Regions from separate parts of the Nakamurella sp. UYEF19 genome, predicted to be linked through region 1. Evidence: riboswitches for the same ligand, from Rfam matches in the RefSeq annotation. Region 1 holds a riboswitch; each other region holds the start of a gene.
The links. A riboswitch is a leader RNA that binds a small molecule or an ion and turns the genes downstream of it on or off. The one in region 1 is predicted to bind S-adenosylmethionine.
Positions count from the first base shown of each region.

Region 2: it holds a riboswitch for S-adenosylmethionine, as region 1 does, so the genes downstream of both, ssuE (NADPH-dependent FMN reductase) here and ABIB25_RS27575 (bifunctional o-acetylhomoserine/o-acetylserine sulfhydrylase) in region 1, are expected to answer to the same signal.
Region 3: it holds a riboswitch for S-adenosylmethionine, as region 1 does, so the genes downstream of both, ABIB25_RS16160 (putative leader peptide) here and ABIB25_RS27575 (bifunctional o-acetylhomoserine/o-acetylserine sulfhydrylase) in region 1, are expected to answer to the same signal.

Region 1 covers NZ_JBEPNO010000038.1:21,491-26,274, reverse strand. The annotation lists gene ABIB25_RS27590 (sugar transferase) at 1-883, shown strand, start outside; gene ABIB25_RS27585 (hypothetical protein) at 1,014-1,937, shown strand; gene ABIB25_RS27580 (nucleoside triphosphate pyrophosphohydrolase) at 1,934-2,653, shown strand; SAM riboswitch class IV at 2,743-2,859, shown strand; gene ABIB25_RS27575 (bifunctional o-acetylhomoserine/o-acetylserine sulfhydrylase) at 3,135-4,448, shown strand; gene metX (homoserine O-acetyltransferase MetX) at 4,489-4,784, shown strand, end outside.
Region 2 covers NZ_JBEPNO010000011.1:94,946-99,729, forward strand. The annotation lists gene ABIB25_RS16090 (LLM class flavin-dependent oxidoreductase) at 1-477, opposite strand, end outside; gene ABIB25_RS16095 (FAD/NAD(P)-binding protein) at 467-2,494, opposite strand; gene ssuE (NADPH-dependent FMN reductase) at 2,491-3,612, opposite strand; SAM riboswitch class IV at 3,920-4,033, opposite strand; SAM riboswitch class IV at 4,207-4,319, shown strand; gene ABIB25_RS16105 (LLM class flavin-dependent oxidoreductase) at 4,397-4,784, shown strand, end outside.
Region 3 covers NZ_JBEPNO010000011.1:110,084-114,867, forward strand. The annotation lists gene ABIB25_RS16155 (aminotransferase-like domain-containing protein) at 1-925, opposite strand, end outside; gene ABIB25_RS16160 (putative leader peptide) at 1,229-1,345, opposite strand; SAM riboswitch class IV at 1,386-1,500, opposite strand; gene ABIB25_RS16165 (NADPH-dependent F420 reductase) at 1,645-2,346, shown strand; gene ABIB25_RS16170 (HAD family hydrolase) at 2,352-3,107, shown strand; gene ABIB25_RS16175 (DUF4395 domain-containing protein) at 3,091-3,597, opposite strand; gene ABIB25_RS16180 (beta-class carbonic anhydrase) at 3,692-4,186, opposite strand; gene ABIB25_RS16185 (amidohydrolase family protein) at 4,456-4,784, shown strand, end outside.

The DNA.
Region 1 (4,784 bases):
GGACACAGGCGCCCGGATGGTCGATGGAGTACCGGTGCTGGGCGGGTTGGAAGATGTGGCGGCGACCGCCCAGCGGTTCGGTGCAGACACTGTCGCTGTCACCTCGACCGCCAGTTTCGGTCCGGCCGCCGTCCGCCGGCTCAGCTGGGAACTGGAGAAGACCGACATTCAGCTGGTGCTGGCCCCCGCCCTCACCAACATCGCGGGGCCCCGCATCCACACAAAGCCGGTCGCCGGATTGCCGCTCATTCACGTCGACCGCCCCACCTACCGGGGCGCCAACCGCATCGTGAAGAGGTCCTTCGACTGGATCGGCAGCGCCGCCATCTTGGCGCTTGCGTCCCCGTTCTTCCTCGGACTGATGGCTGCGGTGAAGTTGAGCAGCCCCGGTCCGATCTTCTTCCGCCAGGAGCGGGTCGGTCTCAACGGCAAGACCTTCCGGATGATCAAGTTCCGCTCGATGGTCGTCGACGCGGAAGCCCGGCTGGCCGATCTCAAGAATCAGCAGCGGGACGCCGGCAACGACACGCTCTTCAAAATGCGCAACGATCCGCGGGTCACCAAGGTCGGCAAGTTCATCCGCCGCTTCAGCCTCGATGAGGTTCCGCAGCTGATCAACGTCCTGAAGGGCGACATGAGCCTGGTGGGCCCGCGTCCGCCGCTCATGGACGAGGTCGCCACCTATCACGGCGAGGCCAGGTTGCGGCTTCTGGTACGGCCCGGGATGACCGGGCTGTGGCAGGTCTCGGGGCGGTCGACCCTGAACTGGGAGGACACCGTGCGACTGGATACCTATTACGTCGAGAACTGGTCGCTGACGTCCGATCTCGTCATTCTCTGGAAGACCGCCAAAGCCGTGCTTTCCGCCTCCGGCGCGTACTGAGACTGAGCCCAGGTCTGTCGCCAGGGTCGAGCACCGTCGTGCCCCGGCTCCGAATTGCCGCGAACCGGTGTGGCAGGCTGAGGCCGTTGCACAGTCGAGGATCGAAGGCGATCAACTGGGAGGATCCACCGTGACCTTGTTCGTCCAGGTCCGAAGGCATCGGATCGGCGCTCGCCGTCAGCGCCTGGTGGGCCTTGCCCTTGCGCTTGCGTTGACCTCGTCGACACTCGCTGCCTGCCAGGTGACGGCCGGATCCGCGGTGGTCATCGACGGCGCCGGCATCTCCGAAGCCGCAGTGCAGGCCGATACCGGAGCCTTCGTCGCTGCCAACGTTCCGACCGGTGCGACCACGGCCCAGGTGTCGGCGTTGAACCGGGCTCAGATCACCTTCGCCGTTCGGCACGCGCTGCTGGCCAAGGCGATTGCCGCGGGCCAGATCTCGGTGACCGATGCGCAGATCAACGCGGCCGCTGCGCAGGCCGGCCAGTCCACTTCCAAGCTCGCCACCCAGCTCGAACTACCGGCCTCCGAGGAGGACGCCGTCCTCCACGACGTCGTCGCTCTCCAGGCCCTGGTGCAGGCCATTCCGGCCCAGGGTGTCCAGGTGGGCAACATCTCGGTGACCGCCGAGGGTGTGCCGGCCGCCACCCGCGACCAGGCGGTCGCACTGCGGTCGGAGTACCTGGCCGATCCGGCCAAGATGGACGCGGTAGTGGCCGCGGCAGGGACGGGAGTCATCCCCAGGGCGGTCTACACCCTCTTGACCAAGCCGGCCGTCGGCGCGGCGGGCCTGTTCGGAGCGACCTCCGGTTCGGTCTTCATCGTGCCCAACTCCGACGCCTATCTCGTCCTCCGGGCGACCGGGCGGTCGGTGTCGGCCGGCACGCTCGGGCAGGCCGAGTTCAGTTCGGTCTCAGGTCTGTCCGACGCCTTCGACCTGGGTGTCCTGTTGCTGGGCAAGTATGTAAGCAGTACGTCGATCTCCGTCAACCCGCGTTACGGGGTGTGGGATCCAGGAACCCTCCAGGTCATCCCCGGCAACGACGGCCTATGACGGCCGCTCTGCCGGACGACAAACCGGACGACAACCCGGAGGTACGGATCGTGCGGCAACCAGCCGGTCGCGGAGCGGGGCTGCGTCGAGCCGTCGAGGTGATGGACCGGCTGCGCTCGCCGGGCGGGTGCCCGTGGGACGCCGAGCAGACGCACGACTCGCTCCGTCGTTACCTGGTGGAGGAGTGCTACGAGCTGCTCGAGGCCATCGAGGACGGCGACGACGCTGCCATTCGGGAGGAACTGGGGGATGTGCTGCTCCAGGTGCTCTTCCACGCGCGCATCGCCGCCGAGCGCGGTGCCGACGACGGTGGATTCGACATCGATGACGTGGCAGGCGATCTCGCCGACAAGTTGATCCGGCGACACCCGCACGTGTTCGGGTCTGCCGAACCCCTTCGTACCGCAGCGGACCAACAGGTCCGGTGGGACGAGCTCAAGAAAGCCGAACGGGGCCGATCGTCCGTCCTCTCCGGCGTGGCACTCGGGCAGCCGGCCACGGCCTTGGCCGCCAAGCTCGGCTCGCGCGCGGCCCGGGAGGGTCTGGCCGTCGAACTGCCGACGGGTGATTCGGCCGCCGAGCAGATCTTCCGGATCGCCTACGCGGCCGGAGCCGCCGGCGCCGACCCGGAGGCCGACCTCCGGGCGGTGGCCAAGGACGTGGCCCAGCGTCTGCAGGAAGCCGAGAGCGCCGGCAGGTCCCTGGACCAGATGTAGGGGTCGTCGGGGACAGCATTTGATGCCGGAGGAACGGCGGCCACCCTGCCCACCCCGAAGGCCGTGCGAGCCCGCTACACTCGTCGCCAGGTCTTGAGTTCCAGCGACAAGCGCCGGCTTGCTGGGCGGCAACCCTCCACTCGCGGTGGGGTGCCCCGGATGATGACCAGGCGGTTCACCGAGGTGGTGATCCGCAAGCGCGGGCCCGCCAGCGGGCGAGCCCCAGTCGAGAGCGAATGGGAGAACCGCTGTGCGCGAACGAATGTGTTGTTGCTCCTGACCTGACGGCCGGGGCGACCCTGGTCCTGCACTGCGTGCAGAGGGACCACATCCTTGTTCCGCCCGGAAACCTGCGGGCCGAACGACCCACCTCGTCGCCACGTCCGTCCATCCACCCCAGATCGTTGGCTCGACCCCAGATCAGTCCTCGACCCACCCTCCGCCTCTTTCCCACCACCCCACACCCACCAGGAGCGCAAAGATGAGCCCCAACTGGTCTTTCGAGACCCGCCAGATCCACGCCGGCCAGACCCCCGACCCCACCACCAAGGCGCGGGCGCTGCCGATCTACCAGACGACGTCGTTCGCCTTCGACTCCTCCGAGCACGGACGCAAGCTGTTCGCCCTCGAGGAACTCGGCAATATCTACACCCGGATCATGAACCCGACCACGGCCGTGGTCGAGGAGCGGATCTCCTCTCTCGAGGGCGGTGTCGGCGCTCTGCTCGTCGCGTCCGGCCAGGCGGCCGAGACACTGGCCATCCTGTCGATCGCGGAGGCCGGCGACCATATCGTCTCCTCGCCGCGGCTCTACGGCGGCACCTACAACCTGCTGCACTACACGCTGCCGAAGTACGGCATCACCGTCGACTTCGTCGAGAACCCGGACGACGCTGACGCCTGGCGTGCCGCGGTCAAGCCGAACACCAAGCTGTTCTACGCCGAGTCGATCTCCAACCCCCAACTGGACGTCCTGGACTTCGAGGCCGTCGCCGGTGTCGCACACGAGAACGGTGTGCCGCTGATGGTCGACAACACCGTCCCGACGCCATTTCTCATCCGCCCCTTCGAATTCGGCGTCGACATCGTCGTGCATTCGGCGACCAAGTACCTCGGCGGCCACGGCACGGCCATCGGCGGCGCGATCGTCGACTCCGGCAACTTCGACTGGACGGCCGACCCGGAGAAGTTCCCGAACTTCAACAACCCCGACCCGAGCTACAACAACCTGGTGTGGGGACGCGATCTCGGTCCCGAGGGTCTCTTCAAGTCCAACGTGTCCTTCATCTTCAAGACCCGACTCCAGTCGCTGCGCGACATGGGCCCGTCGATCTCACCGTTCAACTCCTTCCTGCTGGCCCAGGGCATCGAGACGTTGAGCCTGCGCATGGAGCGCCACGTGGACAACGCGACCAAGGTCGCCCAGTTCCTCGAGGGCCGCGACGAGGTCGAGTCGGTCTCGTACCCGTCACTCGCCTCCAGCCCGTGGAAGGCCAACCAGGAGAAGTACTCTCCTCGCGGCGGCGGCCCGATCGTGGCCTTCGAGATCAAGGGCGGTGTCGAGGCCGGCCAGATCTTCACCGACGCGCTGGAGGTCTTCACCAACCTGGCCAACATCGGTGACGTGCGCTCGCTGGTGATCCACCCGGCGTCCACCACCCACGGCCAGCTGTCCCCGGCCGAGCAACTGACCACCGGTGTCACCCCCGGGTTGATCCGGCTGGCCATCGGCACGGAGAACATCGACGACATCCTGGCCGATCTGGAAGCGGGTTTCCGGGCAGCGAAGTCCTGATGCCCGTCACTTGCTGCAGTCCGTGTGATCAGTGACCCTGGTGACGCGTACCAACGATGCCGCCGGCTCGCCTTCGGGTGCGGCCGGCGGCAGCGTTCGTGGCGAGCCGACCGGCAGCCAGGAGCCCCTTGCCCAGGGTGCCGGGCAGCCGTCCGGACGCAGGTTCGTCGAGATCGGTGACCTGGCACTGGAATCCGGCGAGGTGCTGCCGTCGGTGACGATGTGTTTCGAATCGTGGGGACGCCTGGACGAGGCGGGTGACAACGCCGTGCTCGTCCTGCACGCCCTGACCGGTGACTCCCACGTGACCGGGGCGACCGGGCCCGACCACCCGAC
Region 2 (4,784 bases), on a different contig from region 1:
GAAGGCCTTGATCTGGTAGTACTTGCCGTCGTAGTCGAACCGGTCGTGAGAGGTCCAGGCCTGCTTGACGATCTGGATGTACTCGCGGGTGCGCTCGTAGCGGGAATCCTTGTCCAGGTAATCGCCTTCGGCCGCCTGGTCCGCCGTCGATCCGCCGGTGATGAAGTGCACCTCGAACCGCCCGCCGGAGATCTGGTCGAGGGTGGCGAACGTCTTCGCCGCGTACGTCGGGGCCGAGACGTTGGGCCGCTGGGCCAGCACCAGGTTGATGCGCTCGGTGTGCGCTGCGACGAAGGCCGCTACCGGCGCCGGATCCGGCGATCCGGAATGGTAGGCGAAAAGGATTCTGTCCCAACCGTTGTCCTCGTGGGCACGAGCCAACCGCTTGGTGTAGTCGAGATCGAGACTCCCGCCGGTGCGGGTGGTCACCTCGCTGGCGTCGTTGGTACCGGCAATTCCGAGGAACTCAACGGGCATGGCTGGACTCGCTTTCCTTGAGAGGGGATGAAGTGTCTGGGTCCGGCGCAGTCGCCACCATGCCCCGAACAGCCGCGAGGCGCAGCAGTTCCCGTGCGACCTGGTCGTTCTGGCGGAAGCCGGCGCCGTTGAAACCGGGACGGGCGAAGCCCGCCGACCCGGCGGAACCGGAGACCGATGGCCCGAGCAGGAATCTCGTCGGGTGCACGGTGCGATCTGCCCGGACGGCGCGACAACTGGCGTCGGCCAGCAACTGACCGCCGCCGAGGCTGCGGCCGTCCTCGGCGACCAAGTCCTCCGCGGCGACCTCGCCGTCGGCGAGCAGCCGGGCGATGACTGGGTCGGACGCGGCCCTGACGTCGGGACGCGGCAGTCGGGCATCGATCAGCGCGTCGGCTTCCACCGTCCCGGCCACGGCCGGCGAGGAGCCGACGAAGCGGCCGTTCTCGACGCGGACCTGCATGTCGGGTCCGACGAAATCGATGAATCCCGCCCGGTGGAGGGCCAGCAGTTCGTGCAGGCGGCGGGGCGGCGGGCCGCTGGCCAGGAACGAGAAGAGGCCATGAAAAGCCCCTTCCACGCGTTGGACCCGGTCCTGCGCGCTGACCCGGCCACCGACCACGGCGCCCGCGAGCACGCCGTAGACCGTCAGCAGCCCGTTGAAGACGGCGTGGTCCGGCGAGTAGGCGGGATCGGCCCGGCGGGCCAGGTCGGCGCTGATCTCCCCGACCAGCGCGTCGGCAAGGGCGCCGTGATCGGGGAACTCCCGACCGGCCAGCGGACGGTCGATCGCGGCCAGGTCGAACCGGTCGGCCGGGTCGGGCACCGCCGATGCGACGTAGTCGGCGAAGTCCTGATCGGTGACGGCGGTCGGGTCGGTACGGTCCAGCACCGCCGAGAACTCCTCCCATCCGACGCGGGTGCGCTCGGCGTGGAATTCGAAGAGACGGCGATAGTGCACAGCCGTCAGCTCCTTCACGATGAGCGGCCAGAGCTGGGTCCGGAAGTCCGCCGGATGGTCGGGGCCAAACGACTCCAGCGCGGCCGGGGTGAAGTACACCGGCGGCACCGGCGCGGCAGACCCGAGCGAGTAGCCGAGCTTGGCGTGATACGGCACCCCCCGGCGAGACCCCACGTGCAGCACCGGTTCCGCTCCGCCGGGAAGGTAGGTCAGGCCCTCGTGACCCTCGACGAAGCGGCCACCGCGACCCTCGAAGACCAGCACCATCACATCGATGAACGCCAGGCCGAAACCGCGCACCAGCACGTCGGCACCGGGCCGCAGACCGCTCAGGTCCACGTCGGCGGTGTAGCCGGGCGGGATGTAGACCAGGTCGTGCTCGGACGCCGCGGCGCTCAGTTCCTTCTCCGCGCGCGTCGGGTGACGGTCGAGGTACCCCTGCGCCAGGACCACCAGATCGGCGGTCAGCGCCGTGCCGTCGGCCAGCCGGACCGCCTGCCGCGCAGACGAAGTGCCGGCAGAAGCGCCGTCAGGCGAACCGCCGGTCAGCAAGGTCTCCCGCACCGAGACGGCCCGTTGCAGGTGCCGGGTCACCGTCACCGAGGCCGGCAGACTGGATAGCACGCTCTCGAAGGTCCACGACAGGTACAGCGACTGGATCTCGCGGCTGGCGAAGTCGTGCGCCTTGAAAGCATCGGCCGCCGCGCGGAGTCCGTTGTCGATCAGCACCTGACGGCCAACCCCGGCGACCCACTGGTCGAGCGGCGGGCCGGGCACGATCGGCCCGGCGCACACGACCGACTCGTCGAGGAAAACGGTGACGTCCTTGGCGACGGAGTTCATCCACAGCAGCGGCGACTGGTTGCGGCGCCAGATACGGCCGCCGCCGACCGGGAACGGATCGACGATGTGCACATCCAATCCACCGGCCGGGATCAGGTCGGCATTCGCCGCGATCCGTTCCATCAGCGAGACGGTCCGCGGGCCGCCGCCGACGAACACCAGGCTCGGCTTCTCCGCACCATTCGACCAGGCGCTCGTCGATCGGGCGCTCATCGACCGGCACCGACCGTTTCGGGCTCACGCTCGGGCTGCTCCCAGTCGGCCAGACCGGCACCCGGGACCAGTTCCTTGGCGAAGGCCAGCGGGCCGATGGTCTCCGGATCAGCCGTGACGTCGAATCTCGCCTGATACCCCGACGCGAGGTACAGCTTGGTCGCCTCCGGTTGGCGCGGGCCGGTGGTGAGGTGAATCCGTCGGTAGCCGAGGTCGAGGGCAGCCCGCTCCAGTTCCGCCATCAATCGCCGGCCGAGTCCTCGACGACGGTGACGCGAGGACGTCCAGACCCGCTTGACCTCGGCCGTCGCGTCGTCATAGCGACGGATGGCCCCGCCGGCCACCGTCTCACCGTTCTCGGTCAGCACCAGGAAGGCGCCGTCGGGCGGTAGGAAGTCGGTCACCGGGACCTCGGTGAGCTGGGTGTAGGCCGAAACCCGGCCGTAGCGGGTGGTGTATTCGACGCTCAGGTCGTCCAGCAGCGGCGCCAGTTCCGGGTCACCCGGCTCGACGTACAGGACGGACAGATCCGGGTCACCCGCCACCGGCGACACCCGGCGCGGACCGGGCGGCAACTGAACCGGGGAATGACGGGCCAGCGCGGCCAGGAAGTTCTCGGTCACCTCGGCCACCGGGCCGGCGGAGGCCGGATCGATGAGCACACCGCCGTCCGGGTAGACACGGATGTGGGAGGAGAGCACGAACCACCCCTGCCCGACGTGGTCGGCCCCCAGGCTGGTCAGCACCGGGCGCAGAGCGTAGTCGACGGCGAGGACGTGGGCGGGTGATCCACCGGTGACGAGCGGGAGCACGGCCTTACCGCGGAAAGCCCTCTGCGGCAACAGATCCAGGAATACCTTCAAGAGGCCGGAGTACGCCGCCTTGTAGACCGGCGACACCACGACCACGGCGTCGGCTGCGTCCACCGCCTCGACCGCCTCGGCGATCGCGCTGTCGTTGACATCGGCGCTCAGCAGGGCCTGCGCGGGCAGGTCCCGGATCACCACCGGCAGCACGGTGTGGCCGGCCCCGGTGATCCGCCGGCTGACGTAGGACAGCAGCGCGTCGGTGCTCGAGTTGACCGACGGGCTCCCCGCGATGGTCACGATGGTGGACATATCACTCCCTGGGACGGAGCCTCGTCTCCGCGAGGGAGAGGAGGCCGGATTCGCAGTCGTTCCGATTTCACTGGAGGCGACGCTGCCCCGGTTCCACACCGGGGAAAACAACATCGACCGCCAAATGTTTCCCGCCGGGGCAGCCCAGTAACGGGCACTGGTCAGAACCGGAGGGAAAACCGGTCAGACCGGACAGAGCGCGCTGGACAGTCGCCCCAGGTCGACGTGCCGACGGCGGACGCCGATCGGCGACCTCGGGATCCTCGACTCGTTCACACGATTCCGTCCGTCCAGATGACCGAAGGCCACCACACGCTTGCGGTGCCCGGGTCGGGCACCACCTGGTCGTCATCCGGAGCACCCCACCGTGGAAGAGGGTTGCCGCCCAACGAGCCGGAGCTTGTCGCTGGGTCTCATGACCTGCTTCGAAGTTAGTCCACGGGCGTTCGGCGGGTCAACCCGTTGCGGTCCGGAAGCGCCCGTGATGCCCCATCCAGAACCGCGCTCCTGGAACACTTCCGGAGTGAAGCGTTTCAGTCGCCACGCTCCGGGCCGGGGGCCGGGGAACATCGGCCGGTGCTATCGTTGTTGGCAGGTAATGAGTGTCAACCACAAGCCCTGGCTGGTTGATCAGCAACCCTCCATGTGCGGCGGGGTGCTCCAGGTGATGACCTGGCGGACGCCGACCGGCTCCGCAAGCGCTTGTGGTGTCCACGATGTCGACACGTCCTACCCAGATCCGCACGGTCGACAGGGCGGATGTCCCCGATCAAGAGGTTTCCGCGTGAGCGCATCGAACAAGACACCACTTCACCTGGCCATCGCCCTCGACGGGGCGGGCTGGCATCCTGCCGCCTGGCGCGAGCCGGCGGCACGCCCGACGGAGCTCTTCACCGCCGACTACTGGCTCGATCTCATCCGCACCGCCGAGCGGGGGTTGGCCGACTTCGTCACGTTGGAGGACTCGTTCGGCCTCCAGACGGCGACGCCGCTGCAGCCCGGCGGGAACGACGAGCGGACCGACCAGGTTGCCGGGCGGCTCGACGCCGTGCTCATCGCGGCGCGGGTGGCCCCGCTGACGAGTCACATCGGGCTGGTGCCGACGGCCCTTGCCACCCACACCGAACCGTTCCACGTGTCGAAGTCGATAGCCACCCTGGATCACGTCAGCA
Region 3 (4,784 bases), on a different contig from region 1:
GCACAGACCTGTTGTGCACCAGCAGGTTGTCGAACCAGCCGGGCTGGTTCAGCAGCGGCAGGATCAGCTCCTGGCTCAGCGTGCTGGAGTGGAAGTCGGTCCGTCGGCGGAGGTTCTCCAGATGCCCGAGCAACCCGACCGGCGCGATCACCCAGCCCAGTCGAAGTCCGGCTCCCAGCGTCTTGGTGAAGGTCCCCACCTTGATCACCCGTGGCGAACCGGTTGCGAAGTCCTCGACGTAGCTGCCGTCGAAGGTGGTGTCCCGGTAGGGGTTGTCCGAGACGATGACGAAGCCGTACTGCTCGGCCAGTTCCACCAGCCGCGCACGCTCCTTGGCCGGCAGCACGCCGCCGGACGGATTGTGGAAATCGGCCACCGTGTACACGATCCGGATCCGCACGCCGGCCAGCAGGTGGTCCTCGATGCGTTGCACATCAATGCCTTCGGGCCCGACCCGCACCGGTAGCACCCGTGCACCGTACTGCTCGGCGATGCGGACGGTGTCCGGGAACACCGGGTCGTCGAGCACCACCACGTCGCCCTGTTCCAGGAGCGCGCCGAAGGCGAGCGCCACCCCGTGCAGGGCTCCGTTGGTGACCAGCACCGACGACAGGTCAACGCCCTCACGACCGGCGATCCAGTCCCGCAGGGCCGGCTGCCCGGCATGCGGACCGTAGGCCAGAGCGGCAGCACCGGTACCGGCGTCGGCAAACAGTTCGGCGGCCGTTCGCCCGAAATCGTCGAGCGGCAGGGCTTCCGGTGCCGGCGCCCCGCTGACCAACCGGATGACGGAGGACCGAAATCCCCGAGTGGGGAGGGCATACGGAGCTGCCACGCTGAGTGCGGAGACCCGGCGGGCCACTGCGACATCGCCGATCGGCGCCGGAACGATCGGCGCCGGGGGGATCGACCCCGGGGGGATCAACGCTGGAACGATCGACGCCGGGGGGATCGACCCCGGGACGTCAGCGATCTGCGAAGAGCGCAGAGACGGGCCGGCAAGGGAGGGTGCAGACACAGCAGAACTCCAAGAGTGGGTGGGAGTGGGCCGGCGACGGGATCAGCAGCATCGCGTCATGAGCACGGCAGCAGGCCGAAAGGCATGCCGGAGAAGCGCCGGCCGGGCAGATCCGTCGACGGTGAGCAGCGTGGAAAGTCCGGAGAAGTACTCGCGCACAGGCGATCGAACTCGAAAATCAGCCCGGGCGATCCAAGACTCAGCGGCAGGTCAACAACAGAGTGCGCTGGACACTCTCTGCAGGTCGACGTGCCGACGGCAGGCGCCGAGCAGGGACCGCAGCGCAGTGGGCTGCAGGTCCAGGGCGTTCACAGCGTGTGTTTCCATTCCTCCGCTTGTTCCATTCTCACAGAGGTTGCGACACGCAACCACGCGCTTGCGATGTTCGATGCGAACACCACCAGGTCGTCATCCGGAGCACCCCGCCACGAGCGGAGGGTTGCTGTCCAGCGAGCCGGAGCTGATTGCTGGAACTCATGACCTCTGCGGAAAACGTAACAGGGCATCGGGTTCCGGTCAACCGAGAGCAGGAAGAGAACGAGATCCGTTCCAGGTGAGGCGTTTCACTGGCTCCGGTCAAGCATGCGGAAATGCCGGAATAGCCCCGTGATGGAGCTGGTTGACGGTTGGAGAAGAATCAGGGACCGAACGAACGGGAGCACACAACCATGAAGATCGGCATCATCGGAGCGGGACAGATCGGCGGCACCCTCACCCGCAGGCTGACGGCCCTTGGCCACCAGGTCGCAGTGAGCAATTCACGTGACCCGGAGACCCTCGCCGATCTCGCCACCGAGACCGGGGCGACCGCGGTCTGGGCCAACCAGGCGGCAAACGACGCCGATCTGGTGATCGTCAGCATCCCGCAGAAGAACGTCCCAGATCTCGCCGGGGACCTGCTCGCCGGCGCCGAGCCGGGAACGCCGGTGATCGAGACCAACAACTACTATCCCAAGCAACGCGACGGGCTCATCCAGGAAATCGAGTCCGGCACCCCCGAGAGTGTCTGGGTGGCAAAGCATCTCGGTGTGCCCGTCGTCAAGGTCTTCAACGGCATCTGGTGGAAGCACCTGCTGAACCGCGGGAAGCCCCAGGGTGCGGAGGGCCGGATCGCGCTGCCCATCGCCGGCGCCGACGGCCCGGCCAAGCAGGCTGCCTTCGCCCTGGTCGAGGAGCTCGGCTTCGACGCCGTCGACGGCGGCACCCTGGAAGAATCCTGGCGCCAGCAGCCCGGTACGCCCGTGTACGGGCATGACTACGGCATCGACGAGACCATCACGGCGCTGGCGGCGACAGAGCCGGACCGACCCGAGGAATTCAAGGCCTGACGACGGTGACGGACAGCCCGCCCTCCGGTCCCGGCCCGATGCCGACGGGAATGCCGGACGGTGGAACCGGCGTCACCGCGGTGCTGTGGGACATCGACGGCACCCTGCTCAGTTCGGGAAGGGTTGCCGTCACGGCCTTTCTCGACGCGGTGCAGGACATCGCGGGCCGTCGCCCTGAGGGTAGGGGACTGGATCTCGGCGGACGGATCGATCCCGAGATTGCCGGATCGCTTCTCGGGTCCATCGACGCAGACCACACGCTGATCCCGCAGGTTCTGGCCCGTCTTGACCAGCTCGCCACCGCCCGCGCCGCCGACTTCGACGAGCACGTCCGGCCGTTGCCGGCGGTGCGGGACCTGCTCGACCTGCTCGAGACAGCAGGCGTCCGGCAGACGGTGGTCACCGGGAACATCGAGACGGTCGGGATGCTGAAATTGCTCGCCGGCGGGTTGGTCCCGCCGATCGACCCGGCCGTTGGCGGCTTCGGCGACCATGGCGCCACCCGGCTGGAGGTCGCGGAAGCGTCCGTGCGCAAGCTGACCGCCTCGGGCTGGGAGTTCTCACCCGATCAGTGCTGGATCGTCGGGGACACACCACGAGATCTCCTGTGCGCCCGTGCCCTCGGCGTGCGCTGCGCCCTCGTCGGCACCGGCCGGCACTCGGTGGAATCGATGGCCGGGCTCGGTGCCGACGTCCTGCTGACCGGCCTGGATCAGGCCGACGAACTCCTGCGCTGGTGGAAGCTCACGCCCGGGCGCTGACCGCCGTTTTCTGCTGCCGAAGTCGGATGTCGTTGCACGCTTCGCAGACTGACGCCGGGATGAGCCCGATGGCCTGCAGACGACCGAAAACGGTGCAGCCCATGCAGAATCCGAGCACCGACTCCAGCACGGCGAAGACGATGATCACGCCGACCAGCAGCCACGAGACGAGCGGGATCCCGGCGTGGAAGAAGACCAGCGCCGCGACGCTGAACGTGGCCCCGACCGCCTGTGCGAACCGCTTCGGGGGACCGGGCACCAGCCGGGCCGGGCCGAAACGCGGAGCGATGACCTTCGTGGCCAGCTGCCCGAACGGCGAGAACCGCGGCCCCGATGCGACGCGGAGCAGGAACCCGATGGCCAGCGGCCAGAGCAGCCACTCCGTCCGGAAGATCACGGTGGCCAGACTCAGCACCACCACCAGGCCCGCCACCGAGCGGGCCGCGTACTCGTTGACCGGGTTCGGGAACTTCAGGAGCTGACTGGACACGATGTTCCTTCTCGACACGAAACGGATGGTTCGCAGGCGTTGGAGCCACCGCCCACGTCGGCTGTCAACGAGTGTCGACAACCAGGAATTCCGATCAGGCCGGTTCGACCTCGCGCAGCAGCCCGGTAGCAACGTCGAAGACGAAGCCGCGGACCTTGTCCTTCTTCGGGATGTACGGGCTGTTCCTGATGCGCTGCAACGACTGCCGCACATCGGTGTCAAGATCGCTGAACGACTCCGCCGACCATGGCGGCTTGACGCCGACCTCCTCGGCGATGCCGGCCTTGAAGGCGTCGTCGGTGAAGGTGAGCATGCCGCAGTCGGTGTGGTGGATCAGGATGATCTCCTCGGTGCCGAGGAGTCGCTGGCTGATCGCGAGCGAACGGATCTCGTCATCGGTGACGACGCCGCCGGCGTTCCGGATGACGTGCGACTCACCGTCCTGCAAACCGAGGATGCGGTACACGTCGAGGCGCGCATCCATGCAGGCCAGGACGGCAGTGTGCTTGGACGGCGGGAGCGGCAGCGGGCCGCTGAACGTGGCGGCGTAGGCGCGGTTGTTGGCCAGGTAGTCGTCGGTGACGGACATGCGGTGGTTCCTTTTCGACGGGGGCATCCCGGATGTACGGATGCCACAGGAGGGGGTGTTGTGCACAGCGGGTCAGGCGCGCAGGATGTGCGGCTCGACCGGTCGAGGTCGGTCAGACCTGACAACACCAGCCGTCGAAGGCGTCGCCGCGGCGTCCTGGCCAGAACGGCTCGAGGACCGGCAACTGCTTCATCCCTATACTTTTACACGGATGCGTCCGATTTCCCAGTGCGGGACCCGTCCGAACGGATCCTGGTCTTTGCACATGGGTGAGCGGAGCTGATTCGTTGATCCACCCCCCAGGGACCATCGATGTGCATCAGCACCTGTGGCCCCCGGCGCTGATCGACGCGCTCCGCAGCTTCACCGGCCCACTCCGGCTCGACGGCTGGACCCTCCACCTTCCTGGGGAACCGCCCTACGAGGTGAGTCCGGCGCATCACGATCTCGAGACCAGGGTCGCGCAGGAAACCGGGTCAGCCGCCGCCCTGGTCTCGCTGTCCAGCCCCCTCGGCATCGAGAACATGGCGCCCGAGATCGCCGGCCCGCTACTGACCGCCTGGCACGACGGCGCCGCGGAACTGCCGCCGCCGTTCCA